Regions from separate parts of the Ureibacillus sp. FSL E2-3493 genome, predicted to be linked through region 2. Evidence: riboswitches for the same ligand, from Rfam matches in the RefSeq annotation. Region 2 holds a riboswitch; the other holds the start of a gene.
What was found. Region 2 has a riboswitch for S-adenosylmethionine ahead of MHH69_RS16270 (bifunctional homocysteine S-methyltransferase/methylenetetrahydrofolate reductase). Riboswitches for the same ligand answer to the same signal wherever they lie in the genome.
Positions count from the first base shown of each region.

Region 1 (7,495 bases), 650 kb from region 2:
GATAGTAGCCCGATCGAGAGACTCCAACTAATTTACAAAGGTAGCTTACCATTCTTTTTAAGCGGTGTTTTTCTATCACATACTGGATCAACTGAAATTTTTGTTCCGCTGTTAATTTCTCTTTTTCTTTATCAACAACCTTTCTGCTAAATCGATCTTTTTTAGTAGTTCATTTTCTGCACGTAATAATGCATTTTGCGCCTCTAACCTTGCGTACTTTTCTTCTATACTTAATTCTCGCTCAAGTGGACGTCCTGAAGAGTGTTTACGTGTATCCACAAGCCCAGCTACACCATTCTTTTGATAAGCAGCACGCCATCGCTCTAAAGCAGACTTTGCACGTTTTTTACCTACGATATCAATATCAAATCCTGCATCTTCAAAAATTTGAAGTGGAAATTTCCCTTCCTCATATTCTTTAATGGCTCTTGCTTTAAATTCATCTGTATATGTTATTGCTTTTTCACTCACTGCTTTTACATAAGGATGTTTCTTGAGTAATTTCTGTTCTTGATCTGTAAATAACTTTTTCGACATGTTCTTCCGCTCCATCAACCATTTATTTTATTTCATTATAAATAAAAGTACCCTATAAGAGAGACCTTTTTTCAAGTGTCTTTCTTATAGGGTACATTTTAAATTTAGACGTCCTTTTTATTATGGATTAAGCTAAAGGGCCACCTTTTTTCAAAATATCTTCAGAAACGTTTGTGAACTTTTTGAAGTTTTCTTTAAATAAGTCTGCTAAATAAGCTGCTTTTTTATCATAAGCTTCTTTATCTGCCCAAGCTTCACGAGGATTTAAAACTTCGCTTGGTACACCTTCTACGGCAGTCGGGATATGTAATCCAAAGATTGCATCTTGTGTAGTCTCAACATTATTAAGTTTTCCATCAATAGCAGCACGAACCATTGTACGTGTATAGGAAAGCTTCATACGGTTTCCAACACCATACTCTCCACCAGTCCAACCAGTGTTTACTAAGAATACTTGAGAACCGTGTTCATCAATTTTTTGACCTAACATTTCAGCATAACGAGTTGCTGGAAGTGGTAAAAATGGTGAACCGAAGCATGTAGAGAATACTGGCTCAGGAGATGTTACGCCACGTTCTGTACCTGCTAATTTTGAAGTAAATCCACTTAAGAAGTGGTACATTGCTTGCTCTTTCGTTAATTTGCTGATTGGAGGTAATACTCCGAAAGCATCAGCTGTTAAAAATACGATTGTTTTCGGATGTCCTGCAACGGAAGGTGTAACAATGTTATCGATAAAATGAATCGGATAAGCAGCACGAGTATTTTCCGTTAATGTTACATCATCATAATCAGGAATACGAGTTTCTGGGTCAATTACAACATTTTCTAAAACGGAACCAAAGCGGATTGCGTTATAAATTTCCGGTTCTTTTTCAGCGGAAAGGTTAACCGTTTTTGCATAACAACCACCTTCGATGTTAAATACGCCATTGTCTGACCATCCATGTTCATCGTCACCAATTAACTTGCGATTGCTATCAGCAGATAAAGTTGTTTTACCTGTACCAGATAAACCGAAGAATAACGCTACATCACCAGCTTCACCAACGTTTGCTGAACAGTGCATTGACAGGATATCACGTTCTGGTAATAGGTAGTTCATAATACCGAAAATAGATTTTTTCATTTCACCAGCGTACTCAGTACCACCAATTAAAATGACTTTCTTTTCTAAAGATACAATAATGAATGTTTCGGAAGTAGTACCATCTACTGCTGGATCTGCCTTAAAGGTAGGAGCTGAAACAATTGTAAATTCAGCCACATGAGAAGCTAACTCATCTTTTGTTGGACGGATGAATAATTGATGACAGAATAGATTGTGCCATGCATATTCATTAATTACTTGGATTGGAAGTTGTGATTCTTTATCAGCTCCTGCAAACCCTTTGAATACAAATAGCTCATCTTTTTCTTTTAAATAGTTTACAACTTTAACGTAAAGGTTATCAAACACTTCAGCAGAAATCGGACGGTTTACATTACCCCAGTCGATTTTGTCTTTTGTGCTTTCTTCTTCTACAATATATTTATCTTTAGGAGAACGGCCAGTATATTTACCTGTTTCAGCACGTAAAGCGCCATCTACAGTTAATGTTGCCTCTCCACGTTCGGTAGCTTTTTCCACTAATTGTGGTACTGAAAGTTGAACATTTATATTTTCTCCGTTTAATAATTCCTTCAGTTCATTTGCAATTTCTACTGAATTCATCGATTTAATACCATCCTTTTTTAAGAATTCCCACTTGCATTGGGAGGGTTGATTAATTTCAAAAATAGTATAACACATTGATTTAAATAATCTATACTAATTCCTGAAAATTATTTTATAATTTTAAAACATTTCATGATTTAGGTAAAATCCATTGACAATTAAAGTTACTTTACGTAAGATGTTGTGTTGAACGGATACTCTTATCCCGAGCTGGTGGAGGGTCAAGGCCCTATGAAGCCCGGCAACCTGCATTTTCATTTTATAATGCGATGGTGCCAACCTGATGCAAGGGGATACCCTTGAACGATAAGAGTGAAAGGTAATGTAATGAAACGACAATTCCTTTTACTCATGCAAAAGTACTTGAGTAGAGGAATTTTTTTTTTCAATTTAGAACACAATGAAAAGGATAGTTTAACTACCTATTTTATATGTGCCTTTCTAAATCCATGTATCAAATTACGAATAAGTGAATTTCACTTGCCATAACTTTTGATGCCACTCGATAAAAACTAGATTTCAAAAATGTTCTACAATACATTTTATACGAAATCTAACACAAAAGGTAGCTAAAAATTGTTCAGAACATGTTTTTGTACATATTTCATTATACAATTACTGTCCTTTTTAACTATCTTTAAAAAGATGGAAAATTTAAGCTAAACAAAAAATATCATTGTGACGGCTTGAAGTACTAATCTTTATAAGTGGGCTAAACATGGGTAATAGAGTACCGTATCAACAACGAGGAAAGAGTCTCGCTATAAACTTAGGAGGAAATCAAATGACAAACCGTCGACTGTTTACATCAGAAAGTGTAACAGAAGGGCATCCGGATAAAATTTGTGATCAAATTTCCGATGCTATTTTAGATGCAATCATTTCTGAAGACCCAAATGCACGGGTAGCTTGCGAAACAACGGTAACAACTGGATTAGTGTTAGTTGCCGGGGAAATTACAACATCTACATATGTTGATATTCAAAGTGTTGTTCGCAATACTGTTGCGGAAATTGGCTATACACGTGGGAAATATGGATTCGATGCAGAAAATTTAGCAGTATTAACTGCTATCGGAGAACAATCTCCTGATATTGCGTTAGGTGTAGATCAAGCTTTAGAAGCACGTGAAGGATCTATGACTGATGAAGATATCGAAGCAATTGGTGCTGGTGACCAAGGTTTAATGTTTGGATTTGCATGTAACGAAACGCCAGAATTAATGCCATTACCAATAAGCTTAGCTCATAAATTAGCTCGCCGTTTAACGGAAGTTCGGAAATCAAAGGAAATTCCATATTTACGTCCCGATGGTAAAACTCAAGTTACAGTAGAATACGATGAAAACAATCATCCAGTTCGGATTGATACGATTGTTATTTCTACTCAACATGATGAAGATGTAACATTGGAACAAATTCAACAAGACTTAAAAGAAAAAGTAATTAATGAAGTTGTTCCTTCTGATTTAATCGACTATGAAACAAAATACTTCATTAACCCGACAGGACGTTTTGTTATCGGTGGTCCTAAAGGGGATGCTGGTTTAACAGGACGTAAAATTATTGTCGATACGTATGGTGGTTATGCTCGTCACGGTGGCGGGGCATTCTCAGGTAAGGATCCTACGAAAGTAGACCGTTCTGCCGCATATGCTGCAAGATATGTAGCGAAAAATATCGTAGCAGCTGGTCTTGCAGAGCGTGCTGAAGTTCAATTAGCATATGCCATCGGTGTAGCTCGACCTGTTTCAATATCAGTGGATACGTTTGGTACAGGTAAAGTAGAAGAAAATAAATTAGTAGAATGGGTAAGTGAATTGTTTGATCTACGCCCAGCTGGCATTATTAAAATGCTTGATCTACGTCGTCCAATGTATAAACAAACGGCTACTTATGGTCATTTTGGTCGCACAGATTTAGATGTCCCATGGGAAAACACTGATATCGCTCAAAAATTAAGAGAAAAGGCCGGACTTTAATTTTCTACATGAAAGAAAATTAGGCTGATTCATAGATAACAAGAAAAAATCTGCGAGATTTCTAAGGTGGTTTTTCCCACTTCAATAGAAATTAAGCAGATTTTTTTTTATTTCGGAATGAATATGTAAAAGAAAAATTAATGGAAGAAAAATTTAAATAATGTTTTAAGCATCCTTTTTACAATAGATAAAATGTATAAAACAATTAAGGAAAAAGCGAATATAAAAACATACAGAAGGATTTTTTGAAAAAACAAAATTAGTTGGTCGCTCCCTATTTCATCTAATGCAATCGATATGATGAGGGGAGTTAAAAATACGATGACCGGTGCAGTAAAAATAATAAGGCTGATTAGTAACCATTCAGATCCCTTTATAAGACGTATTACGAAGCACCCCTTCTTTATTTATATGAACAAAAAATAGAGGTAATACTTCGAAGATTTTAATAAAAAGAGTGTAACATGAAAGTTTACACTCACTTAAGAACATTATTTTTGAATTGATTTGTAGTATTGTCCCTTTTCAACGTATTCTCGGATAATGCGGTCCATATCTTCTCTATCTTCTGGGGTAACCATACGAACTACTTTTGCTGGTCTACCCATTGCTAAAGAATTAGGTGGAATTTTTTTACCCGGTGGTACTAAACTACCAGAACCGATAAATGCACCCTCTCCTATCTCAGCACCGTCTAATATAATGGACCCCATCCCAATTAATGCTCGTTTACGAATCACGCAGCTATGTAATGTTACTTGGTGGCCAATTGTTACTTCGTCTTCTATGATTAAAGGATTGTTCGGGCTTTGATGCAAACAACTTAAATCTTGAATGCTACAGCGTTTCCCGATTATAGTAGCTGATACATCCCCACGAATTACCGTATTAAACCAAATGGACGTCTCTTCACCAATTGTGACATCACCAGTAATTACGGCATTATCGGCAATAAATACAGATGGGTCTATTTTAGGATTTTTATTTTTAAATGGATAAATCATCGAAAAATACCTCGTTTCTAAGTATGATATATTATTATCGTATCAAATAAATAAAAGTATGGAAAATAATAATTGGTATATATATCCACAACTGAATAAGTAATGGGCAGGAGGGTGCGTTATGTGGAAATGGGAAGCAGATGGACAAGCAAAGGCAGTAGTCGTTATCATACATAGCGTTTTTGAACATCATCGTTGGTATGCTTGGTTAATTGAAAAACTTCGCTTAGAAGGTTATCACATTGTTATGGGAGATTTGCCAGGCCATGGCGAACATTTAAAATATTCAAAGGTTCATGACGAAACGATTGAAGAGTATTTAGATTATATTAAAAAGTTAATGGAAAGTGCTTTAACATATCAGTTGCCGGTTTTTATTATTGGTCATGGATTAGGTGGAACATTAGCTATTAGATTTTTAAAGAAGAATACAGTGGAATGTGCAGGTCTAATTTTAGCTTCGCCTTGGCTTCATTTAAAGAAAACGGCTAATTTACTTACGAATGCAATTACAAGTTTAGGAACTATAGCATCGAACAAAAAAATCTCGTTGAAGTTCGATAAAAATATGTTAACTAGAAATTTAGACGGCTACAATGAAATGGTTGATTATTTACCATATCATTCCAATGTAACGGTAAGATGGTTTAAAGATATCCATAATTTAATGAAAAATATGACGGCAGAACAGGAAGGGACATTAGCATTACCCATTTTGTTAATGGTTGCTAAAGAAGATAAAATTACTGATCCTCAGCCTGCAAGAAAATGGTTATTTAATCAAATGTCGTCGGAAATTCAATATAAAGAATGGCCGAACAGTTATCATAACTTATATCATGATTATGAACGGGAAGAAGTATTTACGTATGAGAAGGACTTTATCAATAATGTTATTCGTTCGTTAGGATACATTATTAAATAAAATGACATTTAAAGAAAAGAACTATCCATGAAATTCCTTTCGTTGGATAGTCTTTTTTTATGCGAATTCCAAATAGTAGAATAATGAAAATGAATACAATAAATTATCTTAATATTCTAACGTTTTATTTTTATAGTAATAGATAAAAATTTTTATTGAATTGAGGTTTTAATTTATGTAATATAAAGAATATTCTAAATAATAAATGAAAATGAGGTGCATCCATGATTGAGGAGATTGTTACGTGGTTAAACGATATGTTATGGGGTCCAGTAATGATTTATGGTATTTTAATCGTCGGACTACTGTTCTCCATCTTAACGAAATTTGTTCAAGTCCGAAAAATTAAGGATATGTTTGTCCTAATGTTTACAGGAGAAAAATCGGAAGCGGGTATTTCGTCATTCCAAGCTCTATCAATAGCATTATCCGGTCGAGTTGGTACGGGTAATATTGTAGGTACAGCTACAGCTATTGCTTTTGGTGGACCAGGTGCTGTATTTTGGATGTGGGTAACGGCATTTATTGGAGCATCAACTGCATATGTGGAATCAACATTAGCTCAAATTTATAAAGAAAAGAAAAATGGTGTTTACCGAGGAGGTCCAGCCTTTTATTTAGAAAAAGGTACAGGTCAGCGTTGGTTTGGCGTTGTCTTTGCCGTAGCTGCCATTTTAGCCGTAGCTATTTTAATGCCAGGGGTACAATCAAATGCGATTACTAGTGCGGTAAATAATGCTTTTGGTGTTGAACCGTGGATTACTGGTTTAATTGTTGTAGCGATATTAGCATTTATTATTTTAGGTGGCGTGAAACGTATTGCAAACGCAGCTCAAATTATCGTTCCTTTTATGGCTGTTGCCTATATTTTATTAGCCATTATTGTAATCATAATGAATATTTCCCTTGTTCCAGATGTATTTGCCCTTATTATTCGTAGCGCATTTAATGTTGATGCGACCTTTGGCGGGATGATTGGTGCAGCGATCGCGTGGGGTGTAAAACGTGCAGTTTATTCGAATGAAGCAGGACAAGGTACAGGACCACACTCTGCAGCAGCAGCTGAAGTATCCCACCCAGCTAAGCAAGGTTTAGTACAAGCGGCTTCTATTTATATTGATACATTATTCGTATGTTCAGCAACAGCATTAATGATATTGTTTATGGGTACATATAACACAAATGTAGGAGATGCTAATGGGGAATTAGTAGTTGAAAATGTAGCAGGGGCTACTTATTCAGAATTCACACAATTAGCCGTAAATAAAGCATTCCCTGCCTTAAATGATTTTGGTTCGATGTTTGTGGCCATTGCGCTGTTCTTCTTTGCC
Region 1 is NZ_JBBOPK010000001.1:2,518,942-2,526,436, reverse strand. It holds one part of gene MHH69_RS12895 (IS3 family transposase) at 1-150, opposite strand, end outside; one part of gene MHH69_RS12895 (IS3 family transposase) at 150-537, opposite strand; gene pckA (phosphoenolpyruvate carboxykinase (ATP)) at 665-2,251, opposite strand; SAM riboswitch class I at 2,452-2,567, shown strand; gene metK (methionine adenosyltransferase) at 3,039-4,235, shown strand; gene MHH69_RS12880 (gamma carbonic anhydrase) at 4,727-5,239, opposite strand; gene MHH69_RS12875 (alpha/beta hydrolase) at 5,361-6,164, shown strand; gene MHH69_RS12870 (alanine/glycine:cation symporter family protein) at 6,389-7,495, shown strand, end outside.
Region 1: linked by a shared signal. The riboswitch ahead of metK (methionine adenosyltransferase) and the one ahead of MHH69_RS16270 (bifunctional homocysteine S-methyltransferase/methylenetetrahydrofolate reductase) in region 2 are both predicted to bind S-adenosylmethionine.

Region 2 (7,495 bases):
TGGAAGAAAATGTTCAGAAGGCATTCGAATATTATAAAAAAGCAGCTGAAGAAGGACACGCTCATGCTGCGAATAATTTGGCTGATATGTATTTAAACGGTGAAGGGGTTTCCGTGAACGAAAAAGAAGCTTTACACTGGTTTAAATTTGCAGCATCAAATCATGTAGTGGAAGCAATGTATACGCTTGGCATTATGTATGAGCAAGGGATTGGTGTAAAGATAGATGAGGAAAGTGCCTTTCAATTTTACTTAAAATCTGCTGATGGCGGTTATGAGGAAGCTCAATATCGCGTAGGGACAATATTTTTAGACGGATTACTTGGACAAGAAAAGGATGTGCTGCAAGCTTTACACTGGTTTGAACAAGCTGCCAAATCCCACCATATCGATTCGATTTATAATCTCGGCTTTTTATATGAAAATGGAATGGGAGTACCGAGGAATGGTAAAAAGGCACTTTATTATTATAAAAGAGCAGCGCTGCTTGGAGATTACCAAGCGAAATTAAATATCGCAAGTATTTATGAATTAGGTTTAGATGTTCCGAAGGATAAAAAAGAAGCGAGTAAATGGCGTAAAGCGGCAATGCATCAAATGGATATTTCGGAGTAAATAGAATAATGGAAAGAGATTTCTTTTTTGACCGGTCTTTATCAGCTAGCTATTCATCGAATGGGTTAAGGCAGTTCATATTGAAAGAAATCTCTTTTTTTATTGCAGACAATTTGTTCGTCTACCTTTGTTGTGCTAAATTTGTAGAGGAACTAAAACGTATGTAAAGATAAAGTTACTAATATAAATATTTTGAACGGTTAGGGAGTTGGCATGATGAAAACAGTTGTTGTAGTTGGAGGAGGAATAACAGGGTTATGTACGATGCACTATTTAATCCGCCAAGGGAAAGAAGAAGAGCGAGTACGTTACATTCTAGCTGAGAAAAACCCCTATTTAGGTGGCAAAATGCATAGTGTTGAGGAAAAAGGATTCATTATGGAAACAGGGGCAGATTCCATTGTTGCGCGGCATCCTAGTGTGCTTGAACTCATTTCCGATTTAGACTTTGAATCAGAGCTAGTATATAACGAAACGGGAATATCTTATATTCATACAAATAATGAATTACATGCTATACCGGCAGGATCTACCTTTGGAATTCCGATGAGTATCGAATCGTTACAGGCAAGTACGTTAATTTCTGAAGAAGGAAAAAAACGGGTTTTGGAAGATAGCGATATCCCAAATACAAGTTTCACGAAAGAAAGCTCCATTGGGGAGTTTTTAGAATACTTTTTAGGGAAAGAAATTGTCGAGAAGCAAATTGCTCCTGTACTTGCTGGAGTCTACTCGGGAGATTTATATCAATTATCCCTTGCTTCCACATTGCCCTACTTAGTGGATTATAAAAATGAGTACGGCAGTATTATGAAAGGGTTTGAAGCCCATAAAGAACAATTTGAAAAAGCGGCGAATAAAAAATTTATTTCCTTTAAAAATGGATTGTCCGCTCTCATCAATCGGTTAGAGGAAATGCTTCCACAAGTGGAATTTTATAAAAATACTGAAACGACAAGTGTATTGAAAAACGATAACGGATATGAAGTGGCATTTTCAAATGGTGAGATAATTCAAGCGGATGTCGTTGTATTAGCCGTACCGAATACAGTTGTAAAAAATGTGTTAAATGATCAAGAACTTGATGGACAACTAGAGAAGTTTACAAATGGTTCAGCTATTACAATGTATTTAGGATTTGATATTCCAGATTCAGTTCTCCCTGCAGATGGCACTGGATTTATCGTATCCCATAATAGTGATTTAGTTTGTAATGCTTCTACTTGGACGAGCCGTAAATGGAAGCATACATCGAAAAACGGTAATTTGCTTGTTCGACTTTTCTATAAAAATAATAATCCGAGATATGAAGAGTTAGCTTCTATGTCAGAAGAAGAGCTAACAAAAGTTGCATTAGAAGATGTCAGACTAAGCTTAAATATTGAAGAGCAACCAGTTGTGGTGAATATTAAAAAGTGGATTAATCAAATGCCGAAATATGATATTGCCCATAATGAAGCTTTGCAAGTTGTTGTAAATGAATTAAATCGAAAGTATCCAAATCTCTTTATTGCGGGATGCTCCTATTTTGGTGTAGGAATTGGTGCGTGTATTGAAAATGGTAAAAATACAGCACAAAAAGTGTTAGAAGTTTTATAATCATTGAATGGTTAAAAACGTATTGACGAAAACCTTTTTTCAAGATATTATACAATCTAATATTAAAAATTTTTAAATAATTTCTTATCAAGAGAAGCAGAGGGACTGGCCCAATGAAGCTTCAGCAACCAACTTTCAAGTAAGGTGCTAAATCCAGCAGGCGAAAAGCCGGAAGATAAGGAGGAAAATCATTGGATTATTAGCCTTCTTTTCATAAAGAAGGCTTTTTATTTTACGTAAATAAACTGAAATTTTAGAAAAATGAGAAGGGGATGGCGAAGATGAGGCTTCTTGATGCATTGAAGTCAAAGGTGTTAACAGCTGATGGAGCGATGGGGACACTTTTATATTCCTATGGTCTTGATAATTGTCATGAAGAAATGAATATTATTAGACCGGATGTGATTGAAAAAATTCATGGTGAATATATTGCAGCAGGTGCGGATGTTATTCAAACAAATACATATGGTGCCAATGCCATTAAACTAGCACGGTACGGACTAGAATCGAAAGTGGTAGAAATCAATGAGGCTGCCATTGCCCTAGCAAAAAAGGCAGCCAATGGCGGACAATTTGTCATCGGTTCAATCGGAGGGATTCGCGGTGTAAGAAAAAGCGATACAACCCTTGAAGAAATTTTAACGGCAATTCGTGAACAAGCGACTGTATTAATTGATGGTCAAATTGATGGTTTATTACTAGAGACATATTATGACTTCAAGGAACTTTCGGAAACAATCAAAATGCTTCGTTCCATTACCAATATGCCAATTATTGCGCAAGTTTCAATGCATGATCCTGGCGTTTTACAAAATGGTTTGAAATTAAATGTAGCCTTACAACAATTAGAAAAGATAGGAGCTGATATCGTCGGGGTGAATTGTCGATTAGGCCCTCATCACACGATTCAAGCCTTTGAAGGTGTAGAACTTCCAGAGAGGGCACTTTTATCCGCCTATCCCAATGCTTCATTGCTAGCTATCGAAGAAGGGAAAGTAATATACGAATCGGAAGCGGATTATTTTGCTCGAGCAGCAGTGCAACTACGCAACCAAGGTGTCCGTTTAATTGGCGGTTGTTGTGGTACGACACCAAAACATATTGAAGCGGCGAAAAAGTTGCTAGTAAACTTAAACCCGATCATTACAAAAGAAGCAAAGCCGATTCAAGAAATCGTCATTCAAGAGGCGGAACCAAGAAATGCAGAACCGTTACATGAAAAGGTAAAGCGTGAACGGTCGATCATTGTTGAACTTGATACACCGAGACATTTGGAAATCAATACTTTTGTGGAAGGGGCCAAGGCGCTCTATAACGAAGGGGCGGATATCATTATGATGGCCGATAATTCTTTAGCATCTCCTCGTGTTAGTAATATCGCAATGGGCTCTATATTAAAATTGCAACATAATATCCGAGTTATGCCACACATTACTTGTCGTGACCGTAACTTAATTGGATTACAATCCCACTTAATGGGACTAAATGCTGTTGGCCTACACGATGTTTTAGCGGTGACAGGGGATCCAACAAAGGTTGGGGATTTCCCTGGTGCTACTAGCGTCTATGATGTTTCATCCATGGAGTTAATCTCTCTAATAAAACAATTAAATGAAGGTATCTCCTTCTCTGGTAAAGTGTTGCGTAAAAAAGCGAATTTTTCCGTCGCAGCCGCCTTTAACCCAAATGTCCGGGTATTGGATAGAGCAGTTAGTAGGCTTGAGAAAAAAATTGAACACGGAGCAGATTATTTTATTTCTCAACCTGTCTATTCAAAGGAAAAAATTGAGGAAATTTACGAAGCAACGAAACATTTGGATACTCCTATTTATATTGGAATTATGCCATTAACAAGTTTTAGAAGCGCAGAATTTTTACACCATGAAGTGCCAGGAATTAAATTATCAGATGAAGTGTTAGAAAGAATGGAAGCTTGTGAAGGTGATAAAGTTCTAGAAGCTAAAGAAGGGGTAGCAATTGCTAGGGAATTACTTGATACAGCGGTTAGTCGTTTTAATGGAATTTATTTAATCACGCCATTTTTACGCTACGATTTAACAATTCAATTAATGCAATATATCAAACAACTTGATGAGCAAAACAAAGGAGTAAAAGTAAATGCTTAACCATCTGATTGAGGAACAATTGCAAAAACGAATATTAATTATCGATGGTGCAATGGGAACGATGTTACAACGAGAAAACTTATCAGCTGAAGACTTTGGTGGAGAAGTTTTAGAAGGTTGTAATGAAAATTTAGTTCTAACAAGGCCTGACGTCGTAAAAAATATTCACCTAGGTTATTTAAAAGCAGGTGCAGATATTATTTGTACAAATACATTTGGGGGAACGCCGCTTGTTTTAAACGAATACGGACTTGGTGAAAAGGCAGAAGAAATTAATAAACGAGCAGTTGAATTAGCGCTAGAAGCAGTTGAAGCATATTCTACTCCCGAATGGCCACGTTTTGTTGCGGGTGCGATTGGGCCGACTACGAAAACCCTTTCGGTAACAGGCGGCATTACTTTTGATGAGCTTTCGGAAAACTTTTATGTGCAAGCGAAAGCATTAATTGAAGCTGGGTGCCATTTACTTTTACTTGAAACAAGTCAAGATATGTTAAATGTAAAAGCTGCTTCTTTAGGAATCAATCAGGCATTTCGAGAAACGGAGAAAGAACTCCCGATTATGATATCAGCTACGATTGAGCCAATGGGTACAACATTAGCTGGTCAAACAATTGAAGCCTTTTATATTTCCATTGAACATATTAAACCTCTTTCAATCGGTTTAAACTGTGCGACAGGTCCGGAGTTTATGACAGATCATATTCGTTCATTAGCAGATTTATCAACAAGTTATATTAGTTGCTACCCTAATGCTGGGTTGCCTGATGAGGAAGGTCATTATCATGAGACACCTGAATCGTTATCGATAAAACTTCGAGGCTTTGCAGAAAAGGGATGGCTTAATTTAGTTGGTGGTTGTTGTGGTACTACTCCTGACCATATTCAAGCGATTCGCACAGCGGTTGAAGGATATGAGCCACGTCCATTACCTAAAAAAACGCATGGTCATGTTGTATCAGGTATTGAACCACTCCAATATGACGATTCTATGCGCCCGCTGTTTATCGGGGAGAGAACGAATGTCATCGGTTCTCGTAAATTTAAACGATTAATTATTGAAGGGAAATTTGAGGAAGCTGCTGAAATTGCCCGTGCACAGGTGAAAAATGGTGCTCATGTAATTGATGTTTGTTTAGCGAATCCAGACCGAGATGAATTAGAAGATATGCGTAATTTTATGGAAGAGGTTGTAAAAAAGGTAAAGGTCCCTTTAGTGATCGACTCCACAGATGAACACGTAATAGAAGAAGCTTTGAAATATTCCCAAGGGAAAGCCATTATTAACTCGATTAACTTGGAAGACGGGGAAGAACGTTTCGACGCCGTCATGCCAATTGTGAAAAAATATGGTGCATCCGTTGTTGTCGGAACGATTGATGAAAAGGGGATGGCAGTCGATCGCCATCGTAAATTAGAAGTGGCCGCTCGTTCCTATCAATTATTAACTGAAAAATGGGGGCTTGCTCCTGAAGATATTATTTTTGACCCGTTAGTATTCCCAGTCGGTACAGGTGATGAACAATATATTGGTGCTGCTGAGGAAACAATAGAAGGAATCCGCTTAATAAAAGAAAACTATCCTAATACATTAACGGTATTAGGGGTAAGTAACGTATCCTTTGGGTTACCTCCAGTAGGAAGAGAAGTATTAAATGCAGTGTTTTTATATCATTGTACACAAGCCGGTTTAGACTACGCCATTGTAAACACGGAAAAATTAGAACGTTACGCATCGATACCAGAAGAGGAAATTAAATTAGCTAACGATTTAATTTTCCATACAAACGATGAAACATTGGCGGTATTTACAGACTTTTATCGAGATAAGAAAAAGGAAAAGTCTGAGGCAAATATTCCGGACACGGTGGAGGAACGACTTGCTTATTACATCATTGAGGGAACTAAGGAAGGATTAATTCCCGATTTAGAAGAAGCGAGGAAAATTTTTAATACCCCGTTAGATATTATTAACGGACCATTAATGACAGGGATGGCAGAGGTAGGTCGTCTATTTAATGATAACCAACTAATCGTTGCGGAAGTATTACAAAGCGCAGGTGTAATGAAAGCAGCTGTAGCCCACCTAGAACAGTATATGGAGAAAAATGAAGATAGCTCAGGAAAAGGGAAAGTCGTTTTAGCAACGGTTAAAGGGGATGTACACGATATTGGAAAAAATTTAGTGGACATCATTTTAAGCAATAACGGCTATAAAGTCGTGGACCTCGGAATTAAAGTGACACCGGCGGAATTAATTGAAGCAATTAGAAGGGAAAATCCTGATTTTGTAGGGCTTTCTGGGTTGCTTGTAAAATCTGCTCAACAAATGGTGTTAACAGCACAAGACTTTAAAGAAGCGGGTATTAATGTACCAATTTTAGTTGGTGGGGCTGCATTATCGAAACGTTTTACGGAAACGAAAATTGCCGCCCAATATGATGGACCAGTCATTTATTCGAAGGATGCTATGCAAGGATTGGATCATGCGAACCGTTTAATGGATGTGCATGAGCGGGAATCGTTTATTCAAGAACTTCAACAATCTCGTGAAAAACGACTTCTTGCTGATGAAAAACGAGCAGCTCGTCCCCAAGTAACCGTGATGGAAAAGCCTGTTCGAACAGTTCGGGATGCTCCAGTTTATATACCGAAGGATTTAGTGCAACATATTAAACGAAACTATTCAGTAGCCCATTTACACCCATATGTGAATATGCGTACTTTAATAGGGCATCATTTAGGGCTAAAGGGAAATGTGGAAAAACTTTTAGCTGAAAAGGATGAAAGGGCGACCGAACTCCATGAATTAGTAAATGATTATTTACGTTCTGATTTATTAACACCATCAGGTATGTATCAATTTTTCCCTGCCCAGGCAGATGGAGATGATGTGGTCATTTATAGCCCGGAAGATCGTAATACTGAAATTGAACGATTCCATTTTCCGCGTCAGAAAGAAGCGCCATTTCTATGCTTAGCCGACTTTTTGAAAACGGTAGAAAGCGGCGAGATGGATTATGTCGCATTAATGGTTGTAACGGCAGGTCATGGCGTGAAAAATGTGGCAGACGAATTAAAGAAAGATGGTAAATTTTTAGAAAGTCATGCTCTCCTTGCAACGGCATTAGAGTTGGCAGAAGGTTTTGCGGAAAG
Region 2 is NZ_JBBOPK010000001.1:3,165,117-3,172,611, reverse strand. It holds gene MHH69_RS16280 (tetratricopeptide repeat protein) at 1-614, shown strand, start outside; gene hemG (protoporphyrinogen oxidase) at 831-2,213, shown strand; SAM riboswitch class I at 2,295-2,395, shown strand; gene MHH69_RS16270 (bifunctional homocysteine S-methyltransferase/methylenetetrahydrofolate reductase) at 2,495-4,339, shown strand; gene metH (methionine synthase) at 4,332-7,495, shown strand, end outside.